DNA from 3 places in the Marinobacterium sp. xm-d-579 genome. Region 2 is predicted to be linked to each of the others. Evidence: predicted binding sites of a transcription regulator. Region 2 holds the regulator's gene; each other region holds the start of a gene.
The links. Region 2 encodes LexA, which represses DNA repair genes until DNA is damaged. Its sites were predicted from a motif close to TACTGTNTANNTANACAGTA; they were not measured.
Positions count from the first base shown of each region.

Region 1 (5,180 bases), 420 kb from region 2:
CTGATCTTCCACACTCAACTCCTGTTAATCCCAAGCTTCCGGATGCGCTTGGGTGATTGATGTAATTAACTCTTTTGGCCAGCGTTTCGGACGCATGGCTCCAGTGACGGATATCACTTCAACTTCTGCTTGGCAGAGGACTCTATCAGATCCCTCCTTAACAACAGCTTGCAGAAATTTAACACGTGCACCTTGCGGTTTTTTGACGGTTGTTCTGACAATTAACGAATCATCAAGCCTAGCCGGCGCTAAATATTGCGCCTCCACCGAACCAACCACAAAAATCAAATTTTGCTGTGACAGTTCGTGCTGCGACCAACCCGCCGAACGCAACAACTCCGTCCGAGCACGCTCCATAAATTTTAGATAATTAACGTAGTAAACAATACCGCCAAAATCGGTATCTTCTATGTAGACTCTGACAGGCCACTGAAACGCCATAATAAACTAGTTTCCTTCAGGCTTATCGACACCAAAGTATCGGTAAGCATGGTCGGTTAGCACCCGCCCTCTTGGCGTGCGCATGACAAAACCTTGCTGAATCAAATAGGGCTCGAGAACGTCTTCGATGGTGTCACGCTCTTCGCTAATGGCTGCCGCAAGACTGTCCACACCAACAGGACCACCACCAAACTTTTCTAGCATGGCGAGCAGCATTCGACGGTCCATGTGATCAAAACCATGTTGATCGACATTGAGCATATTCAATGCCAGATCAGCCATCTCTTCGGTGATACGCCCATCCCCTTTCACTTCAGAGAAGTCACGTGCACGGCGCAGGAGCCGGTTGGCAATACGAGGAGTACCGCGAGAACGACGTGCAATCTCGTGCGCACCACCCTCATCGATTTCAGAACCACTTAAACGTGCCGTTCGCATGACAATATTGGTCAGATCGGCAATCGAATAGAACTCTAACCGCTGCACAATACCGAAACGATCACGCAGTGGTGACGTCAATAAGCCGGCACGTGTCGTAGCACCGACTAACGTAAAGGGGGGCAGTTCCAGTTTGATCGATCGTGCAGCTGGGCCTTCACCGATCATGATATCGAGCTGGTAGTCCTCCATCGCGGGATAGAGTACCTCTTCGACACTGGCACTGAGTCGATGAATCTCGTCTATGAAGAGCACATCTCCCGGCTCAAGATTGGTCAGAAGAGCTGCAATATCACCCGCTTTCTCTAAAACAGGGCCAGAGGTGGTTTTAATTTCACTGCCCATCTCATTGGCAATAATATTGGCCAGTGTGGTTTTACCCAATCCTGGCGGGCCAAAGATCAGAGTATGATCCAGTGCTTCATTACGCTTGCGAGCGGCATGGATGAAGATCTCCATCTGCTCTCGAACTTGCGGCTGACCTTCATAGTCTTGAAGTGTCTTAGGGCGAACCGCGCGATCATGCACCTCTTCATTGGGTGTCTTAACCGGCGATATAAAACGATCAGGTTCAATCTGCATCTTAGCTTGCCACCATCATCTTAAGTGCCTGACGAATCAACGATTCTGTATCGGCCGTCTCACCCAATTCGGTGACCGCTTTTTCAATCGCCTTAGTTGCTTGCAGCGGTTTATAACCCAATGCGACCAGTGCCGTCTCTGCATCTGCTCTGTAATCGACGGTAGGCTTCGCATCCACGATGGGCATTGCAAAATCACTCAGTTCCGCTTCAACACGGGTCGGTAGCTCAAGTCGATCCAGCTTATCCTTCATCTCGATGATTAAACGCTCAGCGGTTTTTTTACCGACACCCGGCAGACGTACCAGGGCTGTACTGTCCTCATGCTGAACCGTTCGAATGAACTCTTGGACGGAGATACCCGAAAGAATGGTCAACGCCAACTTAGGCCCCACCCCATTCACCTTGATCAGGGTTCGAAACAGAGTGCGTTCGTTTTTGTCGGCAAATCCATAAAGAAGCTGTGCATCTTCACGCACAACGAAGTGTGTATACAGCGTTACAAAGGTGCCGACATCCGGCAATTTGTAGAAGGTATTCATGGACGCTTCCAGTTCATAACCGACACCGGAAACATCTATCAGCAATTCAGGAGGTGACTTCTCTACCAATTCACCTGTTAAACGACCTATCACAATCTGACCTCAATAAAGTAACGCATTGATATTATTCGAAAGCATCTACAATCTCCATCGCCCTTTTACTGAACGACGAGTTCCCGCTGTCGCTATTAAGCCTTGACGGGTATAGGCATGACAAAGTGCGATGGCCAACCCATCAGCCGCATCGATCTGTGGCAACCCCGGAAGTGACAAAATACGTTGCACCATCATCTGGACCTGCCCCTTATCCGCAGCGCCAGTTCCAGCTACTGCCTGCTTCACCAGGCGTGCCGCATATTCATGAACCTCTACGCCTCGATTGACGGCCGCTACGATAGCTGCCCCTCTAGCCTGCCCGAGCTTAAGCGCAGAGTCAGCGTTACGAGACATAAAGACCTGCTCTATCGCACACTCTTGAGGCTGGTAGCGCTCAATCAGTTCAGAGACACCGCTAAAGACTTGGTTTAACTTATCAGGAAGGGTCGCATCTGCGATTTTGATACAACCACTGGCAACGTACTCAGCCTTATTACCCTGAGCATTGATGATGCCGTATCCGGTAATTCTTGAACCTGGGTCGATTCCCAATATCAGCATCGGTCGCCTGTCGTAGAGATTGTTGTAATGCTGTATATACTAACAGTAGTTGTGATTGAGACCAATACCTTAAACAGACAGCGGTTGACAGGCTAAAGCCAGTCACCGGAGCATTAAATTCGATTAGCAAGTCCAATCGATCGCGGTTTGGCGCGGGGCGCCAATACGCTCCTATAGTAGGACTTTGCAACGATCTCTCTGCGTAGCTCGACTGTAGGAGCGAATTTGAGCGCAGCGAAAAACCGCGATCAACTCGCATCTGCGAGTTGTAAGTCTTTCAGCATTTTCCAGAGACACAAAAAAACCGGCTTACCGCCGGTTTTTTTTAATCAAACACTCGATTAAGGTGTTTTACGCAACTTGATGTTTAGATCACGCAGTTGAGCCGCGCTCACTTCTCCCGGTGCTTCAGTCATTGGACAAGCCGCTGACTGAGTTTTAGGGAAGGCGATCACTTCACGAATCGAAGTAGAACCCGTCATCAGCATAATCAGACGGTCAAGACCAAATGCCAGACCCGCGTGTGGTGGCGCACCAAACTTAAGCGCGTTCAATAGGAATCCAAACTTCTCGTCCGCCTCTTCATCACTGATACCCAGTACTTTGAAGACCGCTTTCTGCATCTCTTGATCGTGGATACGAACCGAACCACCACCAAGCTCACAACCGTTAAGAACCATGTCGTAGGCACGTGACAGCTGACCTTCAGGCTGAGCAATCAACTCTTCTGGTGAACAGCTCGGTGCTGTGAATGGGTGGTGAAGCGCTGTCATGCTGCCATCGGAGTTCTCTTCGAACATTGGGAAGTCGACAACCCATAGTGGCGCCCACTCACGCTCAAGCATGTTAAGGTCTTCACCCACTTTGATACGCAGCGCACCCAAGGCTTCGTTAACGATGTTGGCTTTATCCGCACCGAAGAAGACAAGATCACCATCTTTCGCTTCAAGGCGCTCCATAATCTGCAGCGCAATCTCTGCACCCAAGAACTTAACGATTGGAGACTGAAGGCCTTCAGCGCCAGCCGCTAGATCATTCACTTTGATCCACGCCAAACCTTTCGCACCGTAGATTGATACATACTTAGTGTACTCATCAATCTGCTTACGAGTCAGCTCAGAACCGCCCGGTACTTTAAGAGCCGCGACGCGACCTTTTGGATCCGTTGCTGGGCCAGCAAACACTTTAAAGTCGACAGTTGCGACCAGATCTGCAACATCAACCAGCTCCATAGGAATACGCAGGTCTGGCTTATCAGAACCAAAACACTGCATCGCCTCAGAGTATGGCATGTGCGGGAACTCTCCTAGATCGATGTTCAATTGATCTTTGAACAGGCCACGGATCATATTTTCAGTGATTGCCATCACCTCGTGCTCATCAAGGAATGAGGTCTCGATATCGATCTGAGTGAACTCTGGCTGACGATCAGCACGCAGGTCTTCATCACGGAAACACTTAGCAATTTGGTAGTAGCGATCAAAGCCAGAGACCATCAGCAGTTGTTTAAACAGCTGTGGTGACTGAGGCAGTGCGAAGAAGCTACCTTCATGAGTACGGCTTGGGACTAGGTAGTCACGTGCACCCTCTGGTGTAGCACGAGTCAGAATCGGCGTTTCGATATCTAGGAAACCTTGATCTTCAAGGTAAGCACGAACCTGGTGAGTCACTTTAGAGCGGAAACGAAGCTTCTCTTGAATCTCTGGACGGCGGAGATCGACGTAGCGGTGACGAAGACGAACATCTTCACCCACTTGCTGGTGCTCATCCAACTGAAAAGGAGGAGTTTCAGCCTTGTTCAGGATGATCAGCTCTTTACCCAGCACCTCGATAGCACCCGTTGGCATATCCGGGTTGGAAGTACCCTCTGGCCGAGCACGAACAAGGCCTTTAACCTCAACTACGAACTCGTTACGGCAGCTATCCGCCAACGCGAAACTCTCTTCGCGATCTGGATCAAACACAACCTGTGTCAAACCCTCACGATCACGAAGATCTAGGAAGATTACGCCACCGTGGTCACGACGACGGTGCACCCAACCTGCCAGGGTAATTTCTTGTCCAATATGTTCTTCACGAAGATCGCCGCAATAGTGGCTGCGCATAACTCTGCTGTCCTATCTACTAAAACCCGCTGAAACGAGTATTAACTAAAATGGTTAGGCCTATGGCCGAAAGGCGAGAATTATACCTGAATTAACAGGCTATTACAGGGCAATTTTTGGTATTTCAAAGAGTATCTTGTGGATTCTAGAGCGGGTGACAGGCTTAAGGCCTGTCACCTTTGGGACGTCAAACTATCTACGAAGAGCGGTAACTGGTTTTCAACCTGTCAAACGCTGATTATACCGCTCTAAACTCAACTTCACCGGTTAACAAGGCATCCAAACGCTCTTTGACAGAGGCTAGCTCATCTGAGCTGTAAGGCTGTGCTGGCACTTTCCCCCAGACTGGTCCTGGCCAAGCAGGATCACTCTCTAACCGGGCGATAACATGTATATGCAATTGGGAAACCATGTTA
Region 1 is NZ_WBYP01000002.1:679,360-684,539, forward strand. Features, by position in the region: gene tolQ (protein TolQ) at 1-12, opposite strand, end outside; gene ybgC (tol-pal system-associated acyl-CoA thioesterase) at 25-441, opposite strand; gene ruvB (Holliday junction branch migration DNA helicase RuvB) at 448-1,461, opposite strand; gene ruvA (Holliday junction branch migration protein RuvA) at 1,463-2,095, opposite strand; gene ruvC (crossover junction endodeoxyribonuclease RuvC) at 2,141-2,659, opposite strand; gene aspS (aspartate--tRNA ligase) at 3,001-4,764, opposite strand; gene XMD579_RS06920 (HIT domain-containing protein) at 5,003-5,180, opposite strand, start outside.
Region 1: ruvC (crossover junction endodeoxyribonuclease RuvC) is a predicted target of LexA. The motif match lies at 2,688-2,707, and genes of this name have one in related genera.

Region 2 (5,180 bases):
GAATCGGTGTTGCGTACTCAAAGCCAAGCTCATGAATACCACGCATCAATGAGTCTGGCAGATAGAAATCGTGGAAACGATCCTTACCCTCTTGAGGCTCTACAACAAACTGATCAAGGCTCCACTCTTGCGAGCGACGAGGTTTGTCGTCACGGCTTTTGCGGGGACGACGACGCTGGGTGCGACGCCGCTTTTCATTTGAATCTTGATTACCTTGTTGCTGTTCAGGGTTGGTATCTGTAGTCAAAATCGGGATCTCTCAATCAATAGATCATTCAAAATGGCGCGCAAAAGGAGGAAGCGCATCGATCAACTGCTGTCCATAACGACGTGTCACGACACGCCTATCAAGTAAAACAACACGACCGGAATCATTCTCCGTACGCAGTAATCTGCCTGCCGCTTGAGTTAGTTTGATAGAGGCTGCGGGTACACTTATCTCCATGAAAGGGTTACCACCGCGGGCTTCTATCCACTCAGCCAAGGTCGCATCCACAGGATCATCTGGAACACTAAAAGGCAACTTGGTAATGATAACATCTTTTAGGTAGTGACCGGGTAGATCTACACCCTCTGCAAACGACGCCAAACCAAAAATAACACTGGGTTCGTCACGGTCGATTCTCGCTTTGTGCTCTATCAGCATCGCTTGCTTACTGAGTTCACCTTGAACCGTTAAACGCGACAGCAGTTTGGTATCCATTAACTCTTCGACTCGACGCATTTGGCGCCAAGAGGTAAACAGAACCAATACAGAGGTTAAATTGGGTAACTCTCGGTTAAGCCAATCAGCAACCTCTTCGGTATGAAGATCCGCTTTTGAAGGATCGAACTTCATTTTCGGGACATGCAAAACGGCCTTATTGGCGTAGTCAAAAGGACTAGGCATTCGCAGTGCTGGCGTATCCAAAGGGAGACCCAATTGAGTAAAGAGGGAATCAAACCGCCCAAGGGCCGTTAGCGTTGCTGAGGTTAAAACCGCACCGTAACACTGATCCCAGAGCAGATCTTGAAGATGGTTTTGAGCGGAGACAGGGGCGCTGTGAAGTTCAATATCGCGACCCGCTTCAGACTCATGACGAACCAACCACCTTGCAACTTTATCCTCTTCATTTTCAATATCTTGCGAAAAACTTCTACACAGCCACATCATCTTCTGGACACGGCTAAACTGGGTACTTAGCGGTGGCAACCAGCGCTCCCCTACACCCTTATCGAGTGCAGACTCTTCATCTTCCATCGCCCCTTTAAGGGCATTAATAATCTTCTCTAACTGAGGATCAACCTGTGATAAAAACTGAGCCAATTCACGTGTCAGGCTAGCCAAACTGTCGGGTACCCTGCCTTGCGGGTAGCGCAACCTGCGCTCATCCACCGGGAGTGGCAAAAACTGTTCAGAGACTAGATCGTCCAGACGCTGCAAATGCCCCTGAACCACATTGAGACTGGATTGAATACGACTGATTGGATCTTGCAAAACCAATGCAGAATCCGCTTCATCCAACAGCCCTTTTAACTGACGCTCCAGGGTTTTGAAGGCCTTTTCACTCGCTTTAACTCGCATAGAGAGCGCGAAGTGGTTAGTCGCCTTATCACCCAGATGATGCGCCTCATCAAATATGTAGATTGAATCGGCCGGTTCAGGAAGAATCGCACCACCGCCTAACGCCAAGTCAGCCAGTACAAGATCGTGGTTGACCACCAAGAGATCGGTTGTCTCAATATCGGCCCTAGCACGATAAAACGGACAGGCGTTGAAATGCGCACAGCGACGATTAGTACACTGCATATGGTCTGAGGTAAGCGGCATCCAGGTCTCATCATCCAGGTTGCGCTCTAGCTCATCACGATCACCCTTCCAACGACCACTGGCAAACTCATCCAACAGGCCGCTGTACTCTTTGATCTGTTCAGGCCCCAAAACTTGGGCCAACTCATCTTCAAACAGGGCTGACTGTGAAAGATCCTGCTGATTACTAAGAAGAGACTCTAATCGGCTAACACAGAGGTAGCGCCGACGCCCTTTAGCAATTTCGTACTTAAATTCAATACCGGCGTGCTCAGCCAACTCAGGAAGATCTTTTAATAAAAGCTGCTCCTGAAGCGCAACGGTAGCGGTCGAAATGATCAGCGTTTTACCTTTAGCCTGCGCTATTGGAAGTGCGGCCAGCAGATAAGCAATGGTTTTACCGGTGCCCGTTCCAGCCTCTACGGCGACCAGATGATTTTCACCCAGACGCTGACCCGCATCGTCCGACAAGATACCACCCAACTGCCGTGCGACCGCTGCAATCATATGCTTTTGTGCATAACGAGCCTTTAAATCGCGAGCATTTAGAAATGCGCGATAAGCTGTCTGTATGGTGGTTTGGGTCTCTTTGTTAAGCACATCGCCTCCGAATTAGTTGGCCATCATACAAAAATACTGGATATACAAACAGAAAAAACTTGACGACATTTAAAATACTGTATAAAAATACAAATACTGAATAAACAGACAGTCATTTAAATTCCAATCAGTACTGTCATAGGGGGCGTTTATGAAGCTTACAAATCGTCAAGAAGAGGTGCTGGATTGCATCCGTCGCCATATTGATGAAACAGGATTTCCACCTACACGCGTCGATATTGCTCGCGATCTAGGGTTTAAATCTGCCAATGCAGCAGAGGAGCACCTAAAGGCCTTAGCACGTAAAGGGGCCATTGAGATGATCCCTGGCACCTCTCGCGGTATCCGTATCGTCGGTGAAGAGGAGGAGCAGGAGGGCCTAGCGATCATCGGTCAGGTTGCCGCAGGTGAACCCATCCTCGCTGAACAACACATCGATGATTACTGCACCATCAGCTCAGACTTCTTTCGCCCAAGAGCAGACTACCTACTCCGTGTCCGCGGCATGAGTATGAAAGACATCGGCATTATGGATGGTGATCTCTTAGCAGTTCACCAAACACGTGAAGCACGTGAGGGTCAGATAGTCGTTGCTCGTGTCGGTGAAGATGTCACGGTAAAACGATTCCACCGCGATGGTCACATGGTCTACTTGATAGCAGAGAACGAAGAGTTCGACCCGATTAAAGTTGATCTTCGTGAAGAGCAGTTAACCATCGAAGGCTTGGGTGTTGGCGTAATTCGTCAACAGAATGACTTTTAAAGGTAATCACCATGATTGCTTACAATCAATTTGCACAGAATGATGCGGGTCTTAAACCACTGGTTTTGACTGAGCTGGTTCAGCACACCTCAGAGGTAAATCTGAACACCATGCTTCTGCCGATGCTTGCCGCATTAAGTCAAAAAGAGAGCTGGCTGGTTATGTTAGAGCCGCCAAAATCTTTGACTAAGCAGGTGCTGGCGGATGCAGGTGTCGACCTCAAAAAAGTGTGGATACTTCGTCGTGATAAGCGCCATGGTTTAGACAAACTGGCTCAGCGCGCACTGCAAGCGGGAACCTGTCACACACTGATCTGCTGGCACAATGACCCTGCCGATGACGCGTTAGTCAGCCAACTGAAACGCACTCAGATCTGTAGCGAAACAGAGTGTCTATTGGTACGTAAAAAAATTTAGCCTCCCCCTTTGCTGCGTTGTAGCAAAGACCCCCATAGCCGCTCTTTGAGCGGCTTTTTTATTTAGCTTGAATCAGACCCTGAACCATCATAGGCTCAATAGAGGAGTACCACTTACAAGGAGAATAGTGTGGGATCGCACAAGCCAAATCAGCAGCCGTATCAGTTAACCGACTTCCCTATCCAAACATTTGATAAGATCCGTTATGCCGATACCGATCGTCAGGGCCACGTGAACAATGCCGCATTCAGTACCTACCTAGAGACAGGCCGTGTCGAATTTCTCTACGATCCAAAAGACCCACTGGCCAATGACAATTGCGAATTTGTCATTGCCAGTCTGCATTTGAACTTTCTAGGTGAGATCACTTGGCCAGGACGTCTGGATATTGGCACCGGTGTAACTCGGGTGGGTACCAGCTCATTTGGGCTCTACCAGGTGTTGTTCCAAGATGACGTCTGTGTCGCGACGGCAGAGACGACCATTGTTCAGATGGATGTGAGCAGTCGCAAATCAGCCCCTCTTGCGGATGCAACAAGACACTATCTGAATGATCATCTCTTTGTGAAGGGTGTTGAAACAAAAGGAATGAACTGAGTTTACCACTCTTGCGCGTTAGAGCGATGTCTTAGAATCATCGCTCGTAACTGCTCAAACCAACCCTGCAACTGAGTCTCCAGTTGCTCCTCAAGGTTTGGTTCTTTGGCCAAATCTATAATTGCTATGTCAGATTGGCTAGCGCTCTCTTGCGAGGGAGGTAGGGGTTTATGAATAGCTTTGATGGCACTGATCAACTTAGACAACCAACTACCGGAATCCTGACAGAGCAGCTCCATCTCATCCAACTCACTGGAATGGATTCCCTGTTGCTTAAAAGCCTTGCTCAATTCAGAGGGTGTCGACTGGGTCAGCAGGACACGCTCACGTTCAGCCAACTCATTAAGATAGGCTTTATAGGCGCTGTCTAAATGAAACAGCGCAGCCTCTTGCAGGCCACGAAGCTTCATACGATTGGTCGATTCACCGGTCAACTCAGTGTTGATACCCACCAGCGCGTATTGTGCAAACGCGAGTGTTTGATTCACACGCTGGGAGTATAGGTCAGCCATTAACGCTTCTTAGCTTTGGCTGCTTCAATTTGCCACATACCATTGGTGAAGTAAGCTCTCCAACCAGTCGCCTTACCGTCAACTTCCGTCATAAGGTACTGCTCTTTGGTTTTGCGGCTGTAACGTATTTGAGCGGGGTTACCCTGCTCATCTTGCTGAGGTCCTTCCATTAAGAAGTGATATTTAGGGTCAATCGCATTTTTATGTGGAATCAACTCTTTGACCAGAGGTGCACGGGTCTCACGATTACGTGGGAATTGGCTTGCTGCCAGGAATAGACCACTGGCTCCATCACGCAGGATGTAGGTATCGTCAACCTTCTGACACTTAAGCTCCGGCATCGGAACTGGATCCATCTTAGGCGGAGCCACTTCACCATTCTTGAGCAGCTTACGTGTGTTTTTACACTCTGAGTTGGTACAACCAAAGAACTTACCGAAACGGCCCGTTTTAAGGTGCATCTCAGCGCTACACTTATCACACTCGACTACAGGGCCTTCATA
Region 2 is NZ_WBYP01000002.1:255,625-260,804, reverse strand. Features, by position in the region: partial or broken gene XMD579_RS04935 (DEAD/DEAH box helicase) at 1-247, opposite strand, end outside; gene dinG (ATP-dependent DNA helicase DinG) at 272-2,389, opposite strand; gene lexA (transcriptional repressor LexA) at 2,541-3,152, shown strand; gene XMD579_RS04920 (SulA-like leucine-rich domain-containing protein) at 3,164-3,568, shown strand; gene XMD579_RS04915 (thioesterase family protein) at 3,698-4,165, shown strand; gene XMD579_RS04910 (DUF6586 family protein) at 4,168-4,677, opposite strand; gene topA (type I DNA topoisomerase) at 4,677-5,180, opposite strand, start outside.

Region 3 (5,180 bases), on a different contig from region 2:
CACTGTTTGAATCGACCAGTCTATAGCGCGCTGGTCAGCATCTCTTTAGCGTGCTCAAGGGTGGTATCAGTCATCTCAAGTCCACCCAGCATTCGAGCGATCTCATTAATGCGCTGATTTTCGGTGAGTGGTGTGATTTTGGTCTCAACCGAACCGGTGTCTGCGCCTTTGCTGACAAACAGGTGTTGGGTTCCTTGTGAAGCCACCTGAGGTTGGTGTGTGACACAGAGAATTTGTGCTCGTTCACTCAATTGACGTAACAGCCGTCCAACGACTTCGGCAATGCCTCCGCCAATACCGACATCGACTTCGTCAAAAATGAGTGTCGGGGTGTCAGTCGTCTTAGCCGTTACAACTTGAATCGCAAGGCTAATTCGTGACAGCTCACCACCCGAGGCAATTTTGGCCAGCGGTTTTGCGGTTTGGCCCTGATTGGTATTGATCAGGAACTCAATCTCTTCCAAGCCCTGAGCCGTAATGTATTTAGGATCGATATCACTCAAACTGGCTGTGAAACGCGCGCTGTTCATGCCCAGCATGGCAAGTTGTTCATTCACCTCTTTATCAAGCTGTTTGGCTGCTTTGCTGCGCAGCTTGCTAAGTTGGCGGGCTTTCTCAATCAATGCGGCATAAGCCGTCGCAACCTCTGCTTCGAGTTGCTCTAAGTTCTCATCGACGTGTGCCAAAGAGTCGAGTTCAGTATTTAGTTGGTCTTTTAATTCCGGTAACTGCTCTGGTGCAATGCGGTGCTTTCTGGCTAGATCGTAGATGCTGGTTAAGCGATCTTCCACCTCTTGTAGGCGCTCAGGGTCCAACTCAACGCGTTGAACAAAATGGCTCAGCTCGCGTTCGGCCTCTTCCACTTGAATCAGAGCGGCGTTAAGCATCTCGGCGGTCTGCTGAAGGGCAGGAGAGTCCGCTTCAATGTCGCCCAACAGGTGCAATGCTTGGTTGAGTATTGCCGTGGCGTTGCTCTCTTCACCCTCACTAAGAAGCATCTGGATCTGTTGGCCACTGTTAAGGATTGACCCTGCGTTGGAGAGTATCTTCTGCTCCTCTTCTAAGGCTTGCAGTTCACCTGTTTGAGGGTCTAAACGGTTGAGCTCTTCCGTTTGATAGCTCAGCAGTTGCAGTTGCGCATTCGCCTCTTCACTCATGTCTTGAAGGCGTTTCAACTCACTCTGCTTTGATTGCCACTGGGTAAAGAGTTTACGTACTTCCTGTGCTGTCTCATTGGCTTTGGCGTAGTTGTCTAGCAGGGTGCGGTGAAAATCACGCTTTAATAGTCGTTGGTGTTCGTGCTGGCCGTGTATATCGACAAGCAGCTCACCCAGCTCTTTGACGCGGTTCAGTGGGCAGGGGTGGCCATTAATATAGCTACGGCTGCGACCGTCGGCACTCAGTGTACGGCGTAAAATACACTCGTTAATCTCTTCCGACTCTAGCTCATTCGCCTCTAACCAGCGTTTCGCTTCGGGTAGTGCTTGTATATCGAACGCGGCGCTAATCTCAGCTCGTTTTGCCCCTTCTCGAACCGAGTCGGCTTCAGCGCGTTTGCCTAAGGCTAATCCCAGTGCATCAAGCATGATCGATTTACCGGCACCGGTCTCACCGCTGACGACGGTCATTCCCGATTTCAGTTCCAGGTCGAGTGTCGAGACGATCGCAAAGTTTCGAATGCTGAGTAGCGTTAACATGGCTTAATACCTGTTTGGATATACAGTTACTGTATTTTTAACCAATGTTTGTGAATTAGGCAACAGAAAAGTGCAGTCTTAGGTCAAAAAAGCGCGTGGAAGGGTTGAATTTCAGATGGTCGATACCACATAGGAGACAAGATTGAATGATTCTGGAGATAACACCATGGCGAATGAAGATCAGACACACCAAGATCAGGTTGAAGAGAGTCAAGTTGACGCGACGGCTGAAGAGAATCTTGTAGAGCCTGAGCTGGTTGAGACGGAAGAGCTGACCGTTGAATCCCTTCAAGAAGAGCTAGCCGCTGCGAATGCGACGATTGCTGAGCTGCAAAAACAGCTGGCAGAGCTTGAACCTCGTGCCCAAGCGGAGATCGCTAACCAGCGTCGCCGTGCCGAGGTTGAGGTGGATAAAGCGCGTAAGTTTGCCGTTGAAAAATTTGCCGAAGAGCTACTGCCGGTCATCGACAGTTTAGAGCGCGCTATTGAAGCGAGCCAGGTCGAAGATGAGGTGGTTAAACCGCTTCGTGAAGGCGTTGAGATGACGCACAAAATGTTCATCGATGGCGTTGCTAAATTCAATCTAGAAGTGGTCAACCCAGAGGGTGAGGCGTTCAACCCAGAGCACCATCAAGCGATGTCGATGGTTGAAGCGGAAGGTGCAGCACCAAACTCTGTCATTGCTGTGATGCAGAAAGGCTACCTACTTAATGGTCGCCTAGTTCGTCCTGCGATGGTGATGGTTGCTAAAGGTTAATACCTTTTTACAAACCAGACTTGATATTTGAAAGACCACACCCATATAGGGGTTAAGGTAAAACAGTTTTAAACACCCAGTGCGGTGTCATTAGGAGATTTAAACATGGGTAAAATCATCGGTATTGACCTAGGTACTACCAACTCGTGTGTAGCAGTACTTGAAGGCGATAAAACTAAAGTTATTGAGAACGCTGAAGGCGATCGCACCACTCCGTCGATTATTGCTTACTCAGCAGAAGGCGAAACTCTGGTTGGTCAGTCGGCGAAACGTCAGGCAGTTACTAACCCAGACAACACTCTATTCGCGATCAAGCGTCTAATCGGTCGTCGTTTTGAAGACGATGTTGTACAGAAAGACATCAAAATGGTGCCTTACAACATCGCTAAAGCGGACAATGGCGATGCCTGGGTTGAGGTAAAAGGCGAGAAGCTAGCACCGCCTCAGATCTCTGCAGAAGTTCTTAAGAAGATGAAGAAGACTGCTGAAGATTACCTAGGCGAATCGGTAACGGAAGCGGTTATTACGGTTCCTGCTTACTTCAACGACTCTCAGCGTCAAGCAACAAAAGATGCGGGTCGTATCGCAGGCCTAGAAGTTAAACGTATCATCAACGAGCCAACCGCTGCAGCACTTGCATACGGCATGGATAAAGCAGCCGGTGATCGCACGATTGCAGTGTACGACCTAGGTGGTGGTACTTTCGATATCTCGATCATCGAAATTGCAGACGTTGATGGCGAGCACCAGTTTGAAGTACTTGCAACCAACGGTGATACATTCCTAGGTGGTGAAGACTTCGACCTTGCGGTTATCAACTACCTAGCAGACGAGTTTAAGAAAGAGTCTGGCATCGATCTACACAACGATCCGCTAGCGCTACAGCGTCTAAAAGAGGCGGGTGAGAAAGCGAAAGTTGAGCTTTCATCGGCACAGTCTACTGACGTTAACCTGCCTTACATCACTGCGGATGCAACAGGTCCTAAACACTTGAACGTTAAACTGTCTCGTTCGAAGCTAGAGTCACTGGTTGAAGATCTTGTACAACGTTCACTTGAGCCATGTCGCATTGCACTGCAAGATGCTGGCCTATCCGCTTCTGAAATCGACGACGTTATCCTCGTCGGTGGTCAGACTCGTATGCCAATGGTGCAGGCGAAAGTGGCTGAGTTCTTCGGTAAAGAGCCACGTAAAGACGTTAACCCAGACGAAGCGGTAGCGATGGGTGCTGCGCTTCAGGGTGCGGTACTGTCAGGTGATGTGAAAGACGTTCTTCTACTGGACGTAACACCACTGACTCTAGGTATCGAAACCATGGGTGGCGTTGCTACACCATTGATCGACAAGAACACGACTATCCCTACGCGTAAGTCGCAGACCTTCTCGACAGCGGAAGACAACCAGACAGCGGTAACCATTCACGTTGTTCAGGGTGAGCGTAAGCAAGCGACTCAGAACAAGTCGCTGGGCCGTTTCGACCTTGCCGATATCCCACCAGCACCACGTGGCATGCCACAGATCGAAGTGACCTTCGACATCGATGCTAACGGTATCCTAAACGTTTCTGCTAAAGACCAGGCGACTGGCAAAGAGCAGTCGATCGTTATTAAAGCCTCTTCTGGTCTAAGCGATGACGAAGTTGAGAAGATGGTTCAGGATGCCGAAGCGCACGCTGAAGAAGATAAGAAGTTTGAAGAGCTAACGGCAGCTCGTAACCAAGGTGATGCCATGGTTCACACAGCACGTAAGACGCTAGAAGATGCGGGTGATAAGGCTTCTGATGAAGAGAAATCGAACATCGAAGCAGCCATCACTGCACTTGAAGAGGCGTTGAAAGGCTCTGACACTGCAGAGATCACAGCAAAAACTGAAGCGCTAACAGAAGCGGTTTCGGGTGTTGCTCAGAAGATGTATGCAGAGGCTGCACAACAAGCAGAAGCTGGCCAAGGCGCTGAAGCGGAAGCAGCTCGCGATGCAGGCGATGACGTTGTTGATGCTGAGTTTGAAGAAGTCAAAGACGACAAGAAGTAAGCTTAGCAAGCAATAACGAGAGTTAAGACTCTCACAAAATCGTGTGTCAGCGCGGGGGTCTTTACTCCCGCGTTGTCATATTCACGATAGCGTAATTACAGGTTTACACGCAGTATGAGCAAGCAAGATTATTATGAACTCTTAGGTGTCTCTCGTGATGCATCTGACCGTGACATCAAAAAGGCTTACCGTCGCTTAGCGATGAAGTATCACCCTGACCGCAACCCGGATGACGAGGCGGCTGAACTCAAGTTTAAAGAGATCAGCGAAGCGTACGAAGTACTGTCGGATGCGCAGAAGAAAGCGGCCTACGATCAGTATGGTCATGCTGGGTTGGGTGGCCAAGGTGGTATGGGCGGCGGCTTTGAAGGTGGCTTCTCAGATATCTTTGGCGATGTCTTTGGCGACATGTTCGGTGGCGGCGGTGGTCGTGGTCGCGGTCGTTCCAGCGTGCGTCGCGGTGCCGATCTGCGTTACAACCTCGATTTGAGTCTTGAAGAGGCTGTGCGCGGTTGTGAAAAGACGCTAAAAGTTCCTACCTACGTCTCTTGTGAAACCTGTGATGGTAGCGGCGCTAAGAAGGGCACAACGGCTAAGACCTGTGGTACCTGTGGTGGTGCCGGTCAGGTCCGTATGCAGCAAGGTTTCTTTGCGGTTCAGCAGACCTGTCCAACCTGTCATGGCGAAGGCAAAGT
Region 3 is NZ_WBYP01000001.1:554,495-559,674, reverse strand. Features, by position in the region: gene recN (DNA repair protein RecN) at 21-1,697, opposite strand; gene grpE (nucleotide exchange factor GrpE) at 1,864-2,454, shown strand; gene dnaK (molecular chaperone DnaK) at 2,560-4,485, shown strand; gene dnaJ (molecular chaperone DnaJ) at 4,600-5,180, shown strand, end outside.
Region 3: recN (DNA repair protein RecN) is a predicted target of LexA. The motif match lies at 1,706-1,725, and genes of this name have one in related genera.